4 regions of the Paenibacillus sp. JNUCC 34 genome follow, and region 2 is predicted to be linked to each of the others. Evidence: riboswitches for the same ligand, from Rfam matches in the RefSeq annotation. Region 2 holds a riboswitch; each other region holds the start of a gene.
What was found. Region 2 has a riboswitch for thiamine pyrophosphate ahead of tenA (thiaminase II). Riboswitches for the same ligand answer to the same signal wherever they lie in the genome.

Region 1: it holds a riboswitch for thiamine pyrophosphate, as region 2 does, so the genes downstream of both, AC2TF5_RS25310 (ABC transporter substrate-binding protein) here and tenA (thiaminase II) in region 2, are expected to answer to the same signal.
Region 3: it holds a riboswitch for thiamine pyrophosphate, as region 2 does, so the genes downstream of both, AC2TF5_RS09170 (YkoF family thiamine/hydroxymethylpyrimidine-binding protein) here and tenA (thiaminase II) in region 2, are expected to answer to the same signal.
Region 4: it holds a riboswitch for thiamine pyrophosphate, as region 2 does, so the genes downstream of both, AC2TF5_RS04495 (ECF transporter S component) here and tenA (thiaminase II) in region 2, are expected to answer to the same signal.

What each region holds. Positions count from the first base shown of each region.
Region 1 is NZ_CM177770.1:5,461,621-5,465,815, reverse strand. It holds gene AC2TF5_RS25320 (ABC transporter permease) at 1-368, opposite strand, end outside; gene AC2TF5_RS25315 (MTH1187 family thiamine-binding protein) at 365-658, opposite strand; gene AC2TF5_RS25310 (ABC transporter substrate-binding protein) at 704-1,735, opposite strand; TPP riboswitch at 1,839-1,950, opposite strand; gene AC2TF5_RS25305 (VOC family protein) at 2,040-2,423, opposite strand; gene AC2TF5_RS25300 (diguanylate cyclase domain-containing protein) at 2,676-4,193, shown strand.
Region 2 is NZ_CM177770.1:4,858,969-4,863,163, reverse strand. It holds gene AC2TF5_RS22745 (hypothetical protein) at 42-230, opposite strand; gene AC2TF5_RS22740 (sigma-70 family RNA polymerase sigma factor) at 603-1,157, shown strand; gene AC2TF5_RS22735 (helix-turn-helix domain-containing protein) at 1,163-1,420, shown strand; gene AC2TF5_RS22730 (hypothetical protein) at 1,522-1,689, shown strand; TPP riboswitch at 1,938-2,041, shown strand; gene tenA (thiaminase II) at 2,184-2,855, shown strand; gene thiM (hydroxyethylthiazole kinase) at 2,917-3,753, shown strand; gene thiD (bifunctional hydroxymethylpyrimidine kinase/phosphomethylpyrimidine kinase) at 3,750-4,195, shown strand, end outside.
Region 3 is NZ_CM177770.1:1,946,314-1,950,508, forward strand. It holds gene AC2TF5_RS09165 (nucleotidyltransferase domain-containing protein) at 113-826, shown strand; gene AC2TF5_RS09170 (YkoF family thiamine/hydroxymethylpyrimidine-binding protein) at 1,013-1,612, opposite strand; TPP riboswitch at 1,689-1,789, opposite strand; gene AC2TF5_RS09175 (nitroreductase family protein) at 1,954-2,559, opposite strand; gene AC2TF5_RS09180 (ABC transporter permease) at 3,050-4,003, shown strand; gene AC2TF5_RS09185 (iron chelate uptake ABC transporter family permease subunit) at 3,993-4,195, shown strand, end outside.
Region 4 is NZ_CM177770.1:984,470-988,664, forward strand. It holds gene AC2TF5_RS04485 (SDR family oxidoreductase) at 1-780, shown strand, start outside; gene asd (archaetidylserine decarboxylase) at 784-1,587, opposite strand; TPP riboswitch at 1,755-1,869, shown strand; gene AC2TF5_RS04495 (ECF transporter S component) at 1,954-2,583, shown strand; gene AC2TF5_RS04500 (ABC transporter ATP-binding protein) at 2,576-4,195, shown strand, end outside.

The DNA.
Region 1 (4,195 bases), 600 kb from region 2:
ATTTTAGGTAAGATTCCAAACCCGAACCAGATCATGAGCAGTGGAGCCAGCGCAATTGTCGGCACATTTTGGCTCACAACGAGAAGCGGATACAGCGCGGTTTTCATCCAAGGGACCAGATGAAGCAGCAGCGCGATGATCAAACCGACAGCCGTTCCGATGGCGAAGCCAATCAGTGTCAGCTGCAGGGTGGCAAGCGTATGTCCGAGCAGGTCTTCGGCTCCGGCAGCGGCTTCTCGGGCGATGTCCGAAGGCGGAGGCAGGATCCAGGCTTCCACATCGAACCAGGAGACAGCCAGCTGCCACACTGTTAAAAAGAAGAGGACCGCCACAACGGGCGGCCATAGACGATTCCACCAAATCCTCATGGACGGTATTTCTCAGTCAGCCGATCCATGCTGATTCCTTCGGGATTCTGCGCTATTTTCACTTGGGATATGACGCTCGGACAGCCAGCCTTGAAAAGTGCCTCGTGCATATCATTCACAATCTTCAGCAGCTCTGGCAGTTCTCCTTCCAGTGTCGTTTCCAGCGCGTTCACCTGATATTTGACACCGGATTCCTGAATGACCTTGATCGCTACGTCTACATAAGGTATGCTGTCCCGGCCGTCGGGTGTCTTGGGAATCACTTGAATGCTGAGCAGTGTACTTGCCATGGTCCATTCCATCCTTTCGTTATATCGGATCTATTGTTCTGCGATTTACGGGCTATCTGGTAAAAAATCGTTCGTGAACGTGCTGCCTGCCTCGAGCGGCTTATCCAGCAATTTACGTTCAAACATCCATTCAGCATAACCCTTCCACACGCTTTCTTTCTGTTCTCCCCAGCGTTGAGCATCGTCTTGGTAAAGCGGGCTGAGCCACTTCTGGCTAGCCAGAACCAGATCCTTGTCCAGCTCAGGTACCGCCTTGGAGAGGAGTGCTGCAGCTTCTTCCGGCTGTTTAATGGCGTAGTCATAGCCTTTAGCCGTGGCGCGCATGAACGCTTTGACCAGTTCCGGATCTTCATTGATCATTTTCTCGCTCGTTACCAGTACAGGTGTATAATAATCCAGCGCTTCTGAATAGTCTTTCACATAAATCATATCCAGTTTCTCTCCGCGAAGCTCGGCTTCAATACCGGTCCAAGCGTAAAAGATCCAGGCAAAATCAATATCGCGCTTCACGGCAGTGAAAAAATCCGCATCTCCCATATTAATCATTTTTACCTTGCTTACGTCGGCGTTATCTTTCTCCATGATCGATTTCATCACAGCCTCTTCTACAGGGGAACCCCAACCGCCGTAAGCTTTACCTTCAAAATCGCCTGCTTTTTTAATACTTCGGTCAACCGGAGCGGCAAATCCGGACGTATTATGCTGGATCACAGCTGCAATCGAAACGAGCGGCACGCCTTGAGTCCGTGCCAGAGTGACACTTTCTTGGTAGCTGACACCGAAGTCAGCTTTGCCTGAGGCGACCAGAGCATCACTGCCGCCAGCACCGGGCTGTATGATCTTGACGTTGAGCCCTTCCTCCTCGTAATATCCAAGATCTTTTGCAGCGTAAAGCCCTGTATGGTTCGTGTTTGCCGACCAGTCCAGCATAACCTGAACGTCTCGCAGCTCAGCAGCAGGTTTGTTCGAATCACTAGCTCCTTCATTGTTCGGTTTTTCTTTGTTTCCGCATCCGGCAACAACAAGCAGCACCGTGCAGATTATGACCAAGGACATCCATCTTTTATTCCGTACCATGTTCTCTCTCCTTCTGAACACTTACTTCTACATACCTAATCACAAAAAAAGCGTCCCGATATTCGGGACGCATACGAGCGCAAAGGTTGATAGCGGTATAAAGAGACCGCTAGATACACATTCCTACGCTGGCATTACCCAGATCAGGTATAAGGGTCAGTATATTTAAGGTATACAATCTCAGCCGGCCAATTCCAGCACCCCGATTCTTATGAAGTTGTTCACATAATTTATGATTAACTACGTGTATTATAGTCCGGCCTTCAACATCTGTCCAGTGAAGGTCTGAAAGCTATGGATATCCTCAGCGCTGGAAAAATTCAATGTTCTCCCCTTCGGGGCCGTGAATAAAGAAGTAGCGATGCCCGTTTGGCAGAGTAACGATTTCTTCATCTAAATGCGGTACATTCAGAGCTTTTACCCGGGCGTATTCTTCTTCAATGTTGTCTGTGCTTACAGCAAAGTGATGGACCGTCCCTTCAGCCGGAAGGGAATCGCTGTACCCTTGAATAAGCTCGACTTCGGTCTCATCTGCACCGTGAAAGCCGAGGAATGCCAGCTCTATGACTCCGTTCGTATGTGTAAGCCGTCCTTTCAGCTCAAGTCCGACAACCTCCGTATAAAATGCAAGCGTCTTATCCAGGTCCCGTACCACAATACCTACATGATCCAGTCGTCTCTGTGTCATTCTCCAGGCACTCCTTTAATAATGAAAGTTTAAGAAATTAAAAGAATCATAGCATTTAATTCCCAGTTGTCAAGTGGGGATACTAAAAGGGAGAAGATCTTCCACAGGTGGGTTCAAATCTTACACTTTTGCGTTCTATTCTTTACTTCCCGATGGGTAAAAAGTATCATTGAATAGATGGATATTATAATTCTTTAGGCCTACTACATACATTATGTCTACACAAGCTAACCTTTTACAGGGGGAACGCTTATGAACTGGAATATAGCACGAATGACACCGCTGAGGCTGGCGGTCATATATTTGTTTGTTCAATTTATGATTGTGCTTTGGGCTCCGGAAGCCGTAGCTGTTCAGAGGGTGCTAACGGTTATCGCGCCGCTGGCGGCTTCAGGATACCTCGCTTTAGTTGCCTTGCGGCATATGGGATCGCTGCGGATTTTTTGGATGCTGGTCATGCTGGGACTGATCTGTGAAGGACTAGCCCAGTTCATATGGGCATATCCGATATGGACTAAGGGAGAATATCTGGCTGAACTGAGCGCCGCGGATTGGCTCTGGACCATGGAGATGGTGCTGTTTACCACAGGGCTAGTTTATTTGTTCGGACAAGAACAAGGACTGCTTAGAGGTCTGCGGTTTATGTTTGATATCGTTATTATATTTATCGTCTTTATTACGGTAAGTTGGGAATATCTCTTGAAGCCTCAACTGCAGGGTTACCTCCTAGAAGGAGAAGGGACCTCGCTCTGGGTAAACCTGATGTATCCAGTGTGCGGCATTATACTGATATTTTTCACACTTGTCTTGTATGCTAATGCCAAGCAAGTTCAGGCCATGGTTGCAGTGTATCTTTGTTTTGGTGGCTTAGCTTTTGTAATCGGTAACCTATTTTATTTAGTTACTGTCGATTTGGTGGGGGCTGTTCCGAACCCTTATTTGGATCTGCTCTGGACAACGGCTGTGTTCCTTATCGGAATGGCGGGCGTACGTTCGGTTTCTGGAATGCGGGAAAAGGACATCGTGGAGGACAAGCAGTCAGCAGTCGGGACATTTTTGGTAAAGTATCTGCTGCCGTACGGTGTTCTTGGGTGGCTTTTTTATCTAATCTCGGAGCGATTCGAGGGATGGAGCGGACTGTTTACAGGCTTGTCGCTTAGCGTACTGTTTATTCTGGTTCGTCAGGTGCTCATCCAATTGGAAAATGACCGGCTGATGGAGCGTCTGCATGACAGCTTGAAGCAAAGTGAGTATCTGGCTCATCATGATGATCTCACAGGCTTGTACAACCGTCGTTATTTCAATGCCCGTCTGATGGAGGGCATAGAGGATGCTGACCAAAATGGGAGTAGGCTGGGTCTGCTGTATATGGACCTGAACCAGTTTAAATCCGTGAATGACAGCTACGGTCACCGGACCGGTGATCTGCTTATCCAAATGGTAGCCCGAAGATTGTGTTCCTTGGACAGCGAACGAATGATTGTTTCCCGTCTGGGCGGGGACGAATTTACCGTTATGGTCTATCCTGCCGTGGACGATAAAGAATTGGAGGAACTAGCTGACCAGATTAGCGCGCTGTTGAGCAAGCCCTATGAGCTGGAGGGAGTCGAGATCCAGACGGGGGCTAGCATTGGACTTGCGGTATATCCGGATCATGCCGCGAATGATCAGGAGTTGATCGGACGAGCTGATTCTGCGATGTATGCAGCTAAGGAAAGTGGAGAAGACTGGCAATTATATGCCCAATCTCCACCTACAGTTTCATCATAAAA
Region 2 (4,195 bases):
GAGAATGTAAAAACAACCTTATACCTAAAAAAATTATGAATTTATATATCTGTCTTCTTTTCTCTGCTGCTTTCAAATGATTGAATAGCCTTAGTCAGTTCATTAAGTGAGTTATCTAACTTGTCCATTTTTTCGCCAATGGTTTCTAAAACATAACGAATCAAAATAAAACAAAGCGTGACAGGAAATCCAACATTAGTTATAAGCGAGATTACATCTGTTACTTGCATACAACGTTCTCAACTCCTTCCTAAAGTATTTCTACATATAAGGAAGGGTCACATTATTTTTCCACAACCACTAACTTGCTTTGTTTTATTTATTCTTTCTCAATTAACGAATCAAAAAAAACGTAATTAGTAAATAAATAATAAAAGACTATCTCATGAGCTAATTTCATGGATAGTCTTTTTTGTTTTGTTTCAAACTTTAGATTGAATGATTATTACACAGTTTTTTGTTTCGGTACTTTTTGATTTAAAATCCAATAACTTACTGATAAAATAAGAACATATGATCCTATATTTTTTGAAAATAGGTTGTTAAATGATGTCGTAAGATCTCTCTATATATAAATATGGAGCCAGCATGGGGGGGCGCTTATGAATTCCAAAATATATAACCAGATAATAAGGAACTTATCTAAACAGCCTATTATAATCGAATTCCTAAAGAATCAAAACCACATGGAGTTGCTAACTAACTATCTTAATGAACCAACACATGCAAATAAGAAAAAGGTAGACGAGGCATTCAAGAAATATTTTATTGAGCTCAGGTTCACAGCTTATATGTGCTCACTAATCCATTTTACATCGATAGATTATGACAAAAAGCAAAGGAAAGAAAGGAATAGGTCTGTTTTATTTCCAGAGAACGATCCCAAGGGTCCTTTCCCCTACATAGTTACAGAAGATCATTCTATCGAAGAGACACAGGTCTCTTCGATAGAAGATATTATTAGCAGCTTGCCACTTCATAAAGCCATCTTAAGACTTACAGAAACAGAGAAAATAGTATTGTTAGATGCGTATGTTTTTAATAAATCAGATACTGAAATTGCGAATAATAAAAGGGTTACACAGCAAGCTATTTCGAAAACAAGAACAAAAGCATTAAACAAATTAAGGACCTATTTAACTAATGGAGAGGTGTAGAGGATATGGAATCGTTAATGGACTTAATTAAAAAAGCTCAGGAAAAAGATGCAATCGCGATGGAAACAATAATACAAAAATATACCCCGAAGATCCAAAAATCAATGTGGCAAACTTCTAACCAAGATAGGAACGATTTAAAACAAGAAGTAAACCTGAAGATGATAGAAGCAATCTATAAATATGATTTAGAAACGGTTCCTGGATTCTGGGATTTGATGGATTTCGAAGAAGTGAAAATGCTTGATCTTTTAACAGATTAGAAAAAATGGCATAACGGTAACGGAAATTATTGCAAATACTCGGTTTGTGATATTATTTATGAACGAAAGGTTTTAACGAAAATGAGCCGGAGGTTTCAGCTATGATAAGGGATGACCATTTAGGTAAACTGATTAAGCTGACGGGGGAACGTGCAAGGCTTGATGCCAAGGCAAACGGATCATATGTCGTTTATAAAGATAAACATGGCAAAATGATAAGGGAGTATTCTAATGGGGTCAAAGAATATATCTCGGGAAAAGATAATTGAATCCAAAGCGTGCTGGAAGCTGAGAGTGGCAACATAAAGCATCAAGAAAGAGTATTACCTGATTGGGTTGTACCTATATACAATCAATTGAAATTGCTTTAATTAATAACCCGAATTCATCCTGCTTAAGTAAGAGGTGATTCGGGTTTTATTTTTGCTTAGATGTTGTATAGTTTTTTCGTATGTGGTTCTCTGGAGATGTTTGACATATTCCGTAAACCTTTGTACAGTATTATTCAATAGAATAGGAAGTCCACTAGGGGAGCCGTTAGCGGCTGAGACAAGAGGATATCTTGGACCCTTTGAACCTGATCTAGTTCATACTAGCGTAGGAAAGTGGAGTCGGTCATAAGGTCTTAAATGCGATGTGTTCGTACACACTCATAGGCATATAGATGAAGCCGCTCCAGCTTTCGGGGCGGCTTTTTTTGTGTTGTTCCGAGGGTGCTGTCTTACGGGACTTCCTGCTCTTCAATTATTTGGAGGTGGGGAAAGTGAGTTTTACGCAAGAGCTCCGTCAGAAGGCGGACGGCATTTTTCAGGCCATTTATGAGCATCCCTTTGTGAGAGGTATTGCAGATGGGAATCTGTCCAAGGAACAGCTAATTCACTATATCAAACAGGACTATGAGTATTTGAATGCCTATATGCGGATTTACGGGATCGCGATCTCTAAATGTAGAACACGGGATGAGATTGCAGATTTTAATGAACAGATTTCTTTTATACTCCACAGCGAAGTTCACCCGCATCAAAATTTCTGTGCTGTCGCAGGAGTAACTTATGAAGAGATGCAAGGGTACCCTCTCGCTCCGGCCGCGCATCATTATATCCATCATATGCTGACGGTTGCGCATGAAGGCAGTCTCGGTGAGATCATGGCCGTGCTGCTGCCTTGTCCTTGGACGTATCTGGAGATCGGCCGGAAACTGCTGGATGAAGTTCAGCCGGATGAGACCCATCCGTTCTATGAGTGGATATATTTTTACGGGAACCGGGCCGAGGATGCAGCAGCCAATTTCCGTAATCGTGTGGATGCGTGGGCGCAAGAAGCAACGGCTGCCGAGCGTGAGCGTATGGCTGAACACTTCATGCTCAGCTGCCAGCTGGAGTATATGTTCTGGGACATGGCTTACCGGCAGGAAGAGTGGCCATTGCAGGTGTAGACTTCGGACGTGTGACATTTTTGCGATTCCATAATGATAAGAGAGGCTGATCAATGTGAATATGCTGGATCAAGAGCTTTCTGTTCTTCTTGAAAAGGTGCGGAAAAATAAACCGCTCGTACATAATATGACGAATGTGGTGGTGACCAATTTTACGGCGAACGGCCTTTATGCGCTGGGAGCATCTCCGGTGATGGCTTATTCGCCTGATGAAGTCGCTGATATGGCGAAGATCGCAGGCGCGCTGGTGCTGAATATCGGGACTTTGTCCCGTGAATTGGTGGATGCAATGATTGTTGCCGGGCAGTCGGCAAATGCTCACGACGTCCCGGTACTGCTCGATCCGGTGGGAGCGGGAGCCACGACGTTTCGGACGGAGTCGGCTCTGCGAATTCTCAGCGAGGTCAAGATCTCACTCGTGCGGGGCAATGCGGCCGAAATCGCCCATCTTGTGGGAGAGGAACGAGAGATCAAAGGCGTGGATGCCGGAGACAGCGCGGACGGCGGTAATGTGGATCTAGCGATTCGGGCTGCGCGGAATCTGAACACGATGGTCGTGATCACCGGACAGGAGGATGTCATTACCGATGGAGTGTTAGTACGGATCATAAGCGGTGGAGACGTACTGCTCACCAAGGTGACCGGAGCAGGCTGTCTGCTGACCTCGGTGCTGGGTGCTTTTGCTTCGGTTGAACCGGAATTGATGCTGGCAGGTACTGCAGGCCTCGCCTTCTATGGTGCGGCGGCTTCGCAAGCAGCGGAGCGTACGTCTGATCTCGGACCCGGAAGCTTCCAGGTTGCGTTTCTGGATGAGCTCGCCAAGCTACACCCGGGCTCATTGGAGGGACGCTCCGTTATTCGCGAATTGGGTGCAGCCGCTGCAGGTGAGAGACGATGACGGGCACTCACGTTCCCAGAGCGTTGACGATTGCCGGCTCGGACAGCGGCGGCGGAGCCGGAATCCAAGCGGACCTTAAGACGTTTCAGGAGCTTGGCGTATATGGCATGTCGGCTATTACTGCGATAACGGTGCAGAATACACTGGGTGTTCATGGGGTATATCCGCTACCTCCGGAAGCGTCGGCAGAGCAGATTGAAGTCGTAGGGTCAGACCTTGGGGTGGATGCTTTGAAGACGGGCATGTTGTTTAGTGCAGATATTATCCGCACCGTGGCAGAACAGATTCGGAAATTTGGCTGGGAGAAAGTTGTTGTCGATCCGGTGATGATCGCTAAAGGAGGTGCCGAGCTATTGCGTACAGAAGCGGTGCAGGCACTCAAGGAGGATTTGCTGCCCTTGGCACTGGTCGTTACCCCGAATATCCCGGAAGCCGAAGTATT
Region 3 (4,195 bases), 2.9 Mb from region 2:
CGGTGTAAAGTGTATTCGTCTATTTACCATATGTTTAAGGTACCTTTGGGGTTTTAGTTGAATTTAATAATTTGAGCCCGTTTTTCTCGGCTGAGGAGGTATTTATCAAACAATGGGGGAACGTATCGTGAAAACTGAGCCGTTCGAGGTAGCCAAACAACTGATATTTCGGGACTATCCGAATTGCTTGATAGCTGTATTGGGAGGAAGTGCAGGCAGAGGAGAGCACAACGAACAATCTGATCTCGATATTGTGCTTATAGATGACAGTGTGGAAGACTTCAATCGAAAAACGATTGAATCATTTGGCTGGGTCGTGGAACTGTTCTTCTTAACAACATCAGGATACCGGGAGCAGTTTGATGCAGGTGTAATGGCCGGAAATCCAACTCTGCAGCGTATACTCGCAGAAGGAAGAGTATTAACTTCTCGCCCGGAAGGGGAGAAGATTCGGGAAGAAGCACAAAGTGATCTGGATTATGGCCCGTTGCCCTATACTTCATTTGATATTGATGTAGCCCGTTATGCTGTAACCGAATTTATGATGGACTTAAAAGGCTCAGACAAACGTGTAGAAATGTGGTTTATCGCTCAAAAACTGACCACGCTATTATGCGAGTTTATTCTTAGAGTGAATCAACAGTGGACGGGTGAGGGAAAGACATTATACCGATTGTTGTCGGAATTTAATTTCAGCATCGCAGCGGATTTGGAGGAGGCGCTCGAGAGGTTGTATCTTTACGATGATCGGGAAGCCATAATCGAATTAGTGCCAAGACTCCTTGAGCCCTATGGAGGAACTCATTTAATCGGATATGAAGAATAAACAAAGGTAAGGGGCTCTTGCCGTTACTGAATCGCTCCCATCTCAATACATTAATATTGTGATTAAATCACACGAGTGGTTATCGTCCTTACTGCATGGTATAAGCAACTAAGTAAAACAAAAGAAATAAGGCTCGGCCAGCAATCAGGCCGAGCTCATCTTTGTTTTGTGTGATATAATCATGTGCTAGATTTCTTTTGGTGAAGGGCTATTGGCCGATACCACGGCTGTCATAACCAGATGGCTTCGGTCAGTTTGAATCGCATGCATAAAGGCATCTTCGAGTGTGTCGAACACTCTTGATAATGTACCGTCCAGCCGGCTGGCATAGTGAATGCCTTGTGTCAGAGTCCCTTTTGATTTAGCACGTTCAACCTCTTGATATATGATGTCCATATAATTATCTGTGCCAAGTGGATAGAGCGAGAAATGACAGGCAGTTTCAATATTAGCTGAACCCGCAAGGCCTTCGTTCATACGTGTATCATCTTCCGACATATACACATCACCTTTGCTGTCGCCTGGACATCCGATTGAGAATGTTCCATTAAATACGGTATGTACGCCAGTGGCCGCTGAATGTGCGAATATTGCACGGGTTACGTCAAATACATGTTCGGCTCTGCCTCTAATGCAAGTACATAAATCATCGGTATACATCCATACCTTGTCCGTGTTTACGGACGCCAATGCTTCTGTAATGACCTGAACGAACCTGTCAGTCATCGGAAATACAGAGAAACGGCAGCCTACAATTCGGCTGGTCCCGCATGCTGGATTACTCATACATAATAACCTCCTAATAAGATATAAAAAAAACTGCACCCTGTGAAGGAGTGCAGTTTTATGCTTATAGCAAAATAAACATAAAGCTCCACTTCCCCACGCTAGTATGACCTAGATCGGGTAGTAAGGGTTGACGAACAATTCGTCTCTCAGCACAAGGCACCCCTAGTTCAGCTTGAAAATAATTCATTAAGTTGAGTGAAAACGAACTTCAGTGAATTGATGATAAAATTGTTATAGCGATATTGTACTCCCCGTGATCGGGATATATCAATAAGTATAAGATACTATATAAAAGAAAGAAAGCACCGACTATCATCGGTGCTTTCTTGAATAGGTTCTTATTTAAACAGCTTTACGCGATCTTCAAGAGGTTTGAATTCCTTCTCGTGAGGCTCAGCTGTAGGGTTGCCGAAAGGCATTTGAGCTATAAGCTTCCAGCTTTCAGGCAGGTTCCATTCATTTTTTACCTTCTCATCGATCAGTGGGTTATAGTGCTGCAAGGAAGCACCAAGACCTTCTGTTTCAAGTGCCGTCCATACTACAAACTGAAGCATACCGGAAGACTGCTGAGACCAGATTGGGAAGTTATCCGCATAAGCAGCGAAGTTTTCTTGTAGGCCTGAAATTACATTGTTGTCTTCAAAGAAGAGGACAGTACCATAACCTCCACGAAAAGCAGCCATTTTTTGAGCTGTGGGAGCAAACTGCTCCTCACTTCCGCCTACCACTTCTTTAAGAATACCTTCTGTCATGTTCCACAGCTTATCGTGTTGTTCTCCTAAAAGTACAACCACACGGGCGCTTTGGGAGTTAAAAGAAGACGGAGTATGTTTTACAGCCTCATTTACGATTTCATGGATACGTTCATCCGAAATAACGGAATCTTTGCTGATTGCATAGTGGGAGCGGCGATTCTTAAGAGCAGTGCTGAAATCTGTTGACATAATATAAAATCCTCCTAAAATTATCATTTTTGCATTTTCACCTGATATAAGCATTTCCTTGATATACCTGTGATTATGCATCTTGGTTTCTAATACTTCGATCAATCATACATTCATATGGAGTTCTCACAACGTCTATCAACTTACGTTTTGTAAGAAATGATTGATACGTAAGTATCTTAGTATAATATAGAACACCTTGTCAAGATTTTATTAATCACTTTTTTTGAAGTTTAAACAAATAATTGAACCAGGGCGATTTAAACAAGTGATCTTATCATGAAAGAAACTTAATATTATGAACAAACGATGAACAAATGTGCTAATAATTAAAAGTATAATTGAGTTTGATTCTCAATTATACTTGTCGGGTTGAGAATGTGATGATATAATTCACTTTAGATCGCAAATGATAATCAATCTCATTGAGAGTGATATCGACATCCAGCCGGATCATACCGGAACTGCATCCCGCATAGAAGGAAGAGATATGAAGAAAAGATACTTGATCGCAGCAGTTGTGGTGTTATCCATTACTTCTTTATTCATAGGAGTGAAGGATATTTCACCGCTTGACCTGTTCCGCATGACGGAGCAACAACAGCATATTATGCTAGTCAGTCGTATACCGAGGCTTATCAGTCTAATTCTGGCGGGAGTCAGTATGAGTATTTGCGGTTTGATCATGCAGCAGCTCAGCCGGAACAAATTCGTATCTCCAACAACGGCAGGGACTATGGATTCCGCAAGGCTGGGCATTCTGGTAGCGATGCTGGTATTCTCAACTACGGGTCCTCTGATTAAGATGCTGGTTGCATTCTTGTTTGCATTTGCAGGTACGATGATCTTTATGAAGATCCTCGACAAGATCAAATTCAAGGATGCGGTATTTATCCCGTTGGTTGGATTGATGTTCGGGAATATTATCAGCTCGGTCGCTACATTCTTTGCTTATAAATATGACCTTATTCAGAACATGTCTGCTTGGTTGCAGGGTGACTTCTCGATGATCATTAAAGGGCAGTACGAGTTGATGTACATAAGTGTTCCTCTGGTCATTCTGGCTTACTTATTCGCTAATAAGTTTACTGTGGCCGGCATGGGAGAGGAGTTCGCAACGAATCTGGGGCTTCGTTACCGGAGAGTTGTGAACATCGGCTTGATCATTGTGGCTCTGGTGACAGCTTCAGTAGTTCTGACTGTAGGTATGATACCTTTTCTGGGGTTGATAATACCAAACATCGTGAGTCTTTACTTGGGGGATCATTTGAAAAAAAGCCTTTCGCATACCGCACTACTCGGGGCCGCATTTGTTCTCTTCTGCGACATCATCGGTCGAATTATCATTTATCCCTATGAAATTCCGATCAGCTTAACCGTGGGTGTAATCGGAAGCGGCATATTCATTTACTTACTGATGAGGAGAAAGGCATATGACATATAAAGCCAAAACCGGTCTGCTGGCCGCGGTGGCACTCATCCTGATAGGCCTCTTCTTGTTCATTGATCTTGGAGGTAACTGGGACTACGCGCTGCCGAGAAGAATCAAGAAGGTGTTGGCGATTGTTCTAACAGGCGGCTCAATTGCGCTGTCTACCACGGTGTTTCAAACGGTTACCAATAATCGGATTTTGAC
Region 4 (4,195 bases), 2.2 Mb from region 2:
CTGGCGGCGCAGGGATATCATGTGGCGGCAGGAATGCGAAGGCCTGAAGGCTCGGACAGATTGCTTAGTTTAGCAAGGGAAGCAGGATTGGAATCACGGATTCATGTGGTCACGCTGGATATATGTGAGCCGGAATTGGTAAAGAACGCTGTACTTGAAATTGAGAAGTTATGGGGGCGTTTGGATCTACTTGTGAACAATGCGGGTGAGGCCGTTGGCGGATTTGTAGAAGAAGTACCGCTTGAAGCATGGAGGAAACAGATGGATGTGAATTTTTTCGGAACCGTATCTGTGACACAAGCCGCTCTCCCGCTTATACGCAAAACAGGAAAAGGCAGAATCATTTTTATGAGTAGTATTAGCGGAGTAGTTGGATTTCCGGGTTATGGACCATATGCCTCCTCAAAGTTCGCTGTAGAAGGATTTGGTGAATGCCTCTCGCTGGAGCTTCAGCCGCTAGGAATCGATGTAGTGCTGATCGAACCTGGTGCGTATGGTACACCCATATGGAGTAAAGGTTTTAGCGATATTAGTGCACAAGAGGGATCTCCTTATAGGGCTATGCTGGATGATGTGCTGAATTTCTCAAAAGCAACCGCCGAAAGCAGCGGCGACCCTCGAGAGGTGGCCCATCTGGTGGGGGAAATCGCACGGATGAAATCTCCCCGATTCAGATATCGGCTACCGAAGGGCACACGTATGACATTTACAGCCAAGCTGCTGCTGCCTTACCGGATGTTCCAGCGCATCGTGTTGAAGACGCTGAGCAGGAAGTGCTGAAATTCAGGAGTTCTTGGCTGACGGCTTGTGAAGTAGGCCGAGGAGTTCTCCCATCTTGACCTTATCCCCGAGCTTTAGATCACCACGAGGTGTGAAGGTTCCGTTCTCCGTCAGCAGGACGACGGTAGAGCCGAATTCAAAGTAGGCAAGGTCATCGCCGTTGCGCCATTCATTCGCCTTCTCGTCGGTATAACGAATACTGCTGACATTCATAGCGCCAACCTTAACAACGGACACTTCACCGTGTTCATGTCTGATATATGTTATGAGTCTTTCGTTGCGGCTGAGCACATTTCGGATATTGGTCAGCGCAAAATCGTTTACCGGATACACCTTGCCCCGGAGATGCTCGCTTTCCGCTTTCTTACCTGTTACCGGAGAATGAATCCGGTGGTAGTCAGTAGGACTTAAGTAAAGTACGAACACATAGCCATTAAGATAGTTCCCCATCCGTGGAGAATGGTTCAGTAGTTCGTCGACGGTATAATCCTGGCCCTTTACGTTCAGAATGGTTCCCGCTTTGATGGGTCCCATGCCTGTGATGAGGGCGTCGACTGGGCTGGTCATTGCGCCCGCTGTTTCATCGATTTCGCGCATGCCCATTTTTAAACGGCGGGAAAAAAATTCGTTTAGCGAACGGTATTCATGTATTTCTTTTTCAGCCTCATGGGCGGGAATTTTGTATATTCGAATAAAAGTTGGTATGAGATAACGGCTCCATCTGCTGTGGGAAAAGCTACCCATGATGCGGGATACCCACTTTCGGGAGGAGAGTTCTGTCATCAGCTTCAGTAATTGTTTAGCCATGTAATTCTCCTTTGTGCTTGCATTAACAAATAGCGTTTTTGGATATATGCGCACTCTGCATTATATTGACATAGAATAGGGCCTAAAGCAATAAAAAGGGGATTTTGAAAAATAGGGGCTTGCAAATTCAGGAAGGAGTGGTGTATTTTAAAGTCAGCTTAAAACCGAATAGGGAATACGGGGGCTTGAGTGAATCAGGCTGAGACTGCAGATGTTGATCCCGCTGCTGACCGTTAATCTGAACTGGGTAATGCCAGCGTAGAGAATATCCGACCCTGATAGGGCCTATTTTCCGTCTGCGCATATTTTCCAGACGGTTTTTTGCCGTGTTTGTTAATTTAATTTGGGGTAGGAGGAGAAGCTGTGATGCAATCTGGTGTTGAAGCAAAAAAGAATGGAAATGTTAGAAGGGGACTGCGGCTTAGTGATATTCTCGTTACGGTTCTGGTCTCGCTTGTTCTAGGTGTGATATACCACTTCTGGGGTTCGGTATACAGCTTGTTTAAGCCGTTATTTTTTGAGGCGGATGAGATGATGTATGGCATGTGGTTTGCAGCAGCTCCGCTTGCTTTTCTGTTGATTCGCAAGCCAGGGGTAGCATTAATTGCAGAGCTTGCAGCTTCGCATGTTGAAGTACTGTTCGGAAGCGGCTGGGGATTGAATCTGCTGCTGTACGGTATCATACAGGGTCTGGGAGCGGAACTGGTGTTTGCCGCCTTCCGTTACCGGAAACATGCTGCCTGGACTGTTGCATTGGCCGGTGCTGCGTCTGCGATCGGATCGATGGTGATGGATTTCTATTTAGCTTATACAGACAATTATGTGTGGTGGATGTTTGTTGCCAAGTACAGCATGCGTGTTGCGAGCGGTGCGTTAATTGCAGGACTTCTGATGTTCGCTTTGGCCAAGGCATTAGAGCGGACGGGTGTAACCTCACTGCTTCGGCCTGCTTCAGCCAAAGATTATGAAGCTTTGGACGATCCGCGCCATGTGTGAGAACCCAGGTGATCAGCATTCAGCGAGTGCTGGCGAAGGAATAGTGCCATCCCATTCATTATATGTGGAAGGGTTGCGGCTGAAATTTCCGGGTGAAGACCGGCTGCTGTTTAAAGATTTGTCTTTTGCTGCCCAAAAAGGGGAAAAGGTACTTCTGCTCGGACCGAGCGGATGCGGTAAATCTACACTGCTTCAGGTACTCAGCGGGATGATACCCCATGCGATAGAGGTGCCAATGAAATGCTCGAATCAGCGGATTCCGTCTTCTTGGGCGTATGTGTTCCAAGATCCGGACACCCAGTTTTGCATGCCGTATGTAGATGAAGAACTGGCCTTTGTGCTCGAAAACCTTTCTGTGCCACAAGAAGAGATGACAGGCCGGATGCAGGAAGTGTTAAGTTCCGTTGGCTTGCGATTAGAAAATTTACATATACCGATCAGCCATCTCTCTCAGGGGATGAAACAGCGCCTTGCACTCGCGTCCGCACTGCTCCTTCAGCCGGAGGTACTGTTTCTGGATGAGCCTTCAGCGCTGCTGGATCCGGAGGGGCGAGAACAGATTTGGGAGGCAGTGAAGTCCGTCTCAGATGGACGGACGCTGATTATTGTGGAACACCGGATTGAAGAAATGGCAGCTTATGTGGACCGGGTGGTGCTGTTTGGCCCGGATGGAGTAATTCTGGGCGAGGGAAGTCCCGAAGTTGTGTTTACCGCGTTTCAAAAGGAGATAACGGAATACGGCATCTGGTATCCGGGGGTATGGGACGATTATGCTGGATCTCCAGCCGGGGCGGAAACCTTCCGACTGTTAACCTCGGATAGGGTAAGAGCAGGGGAATTACGTAAAGGTGTAGACGCAGAGGGTATGTTGTGTGATGTCAGTGCTGCCCATTTAGGAGAGTTATCCCCAAACGCGAGTGGCGGTAATACAAGCCGAATGATGGGATGGCATGGTGGAGAACAGGAACAATTCCATGTGGGGGTAGTGAATCAGGACCCGATACTTGAACTGAGCAATTTCACGGTGCTCCGCAAAGGGCAGTCGGTTGTGGCAGTTGATAAAGCTACGGTTTATCCGGGCGAATTCGCAGCCGTTATCGGGCCGAACGGAGCAGGCAAAAGCTCGCTTCTGCTCGGTCTGATGGGACTGCTTAGGGCGGAAGGGGAATACCGTCTTGGCGGAGATCTTGTTCCGACAGGGAAAAAGAGAAAGGAACGCAAACTCCGTCAAGCAATGCTGCGGCGAATCGGCTTTGTCTTCCAAAATCCAGAGCTTCAATTCGTCACAGAACGTGTCCTGGATGAAGTGGCCTATTCTCTTCTCGTAGACGGAATACCGTCCGAAGAGGCAGTACTGGCTGCGCGTGACACCCTGAAGCGGTTTGGGCTTAATGGGCTAGAGCAGCGTCATCCTTATCAGCTGTCGACCGGTCAAAAGCGAAGGCTAAGCGTGGCGACCGCAATGGCACGAGAACCAGAGATCCTGCTGCTGGATGAGCCAACGTTCGGACAGGATGCACGGAATACGTTCTCCATCCTGGAAATGTGCGAAGAGCTGCGCCAAGCAGGTACAGCCATTCTGATGGTAACCCATGAGATGCAAATTGCCCAA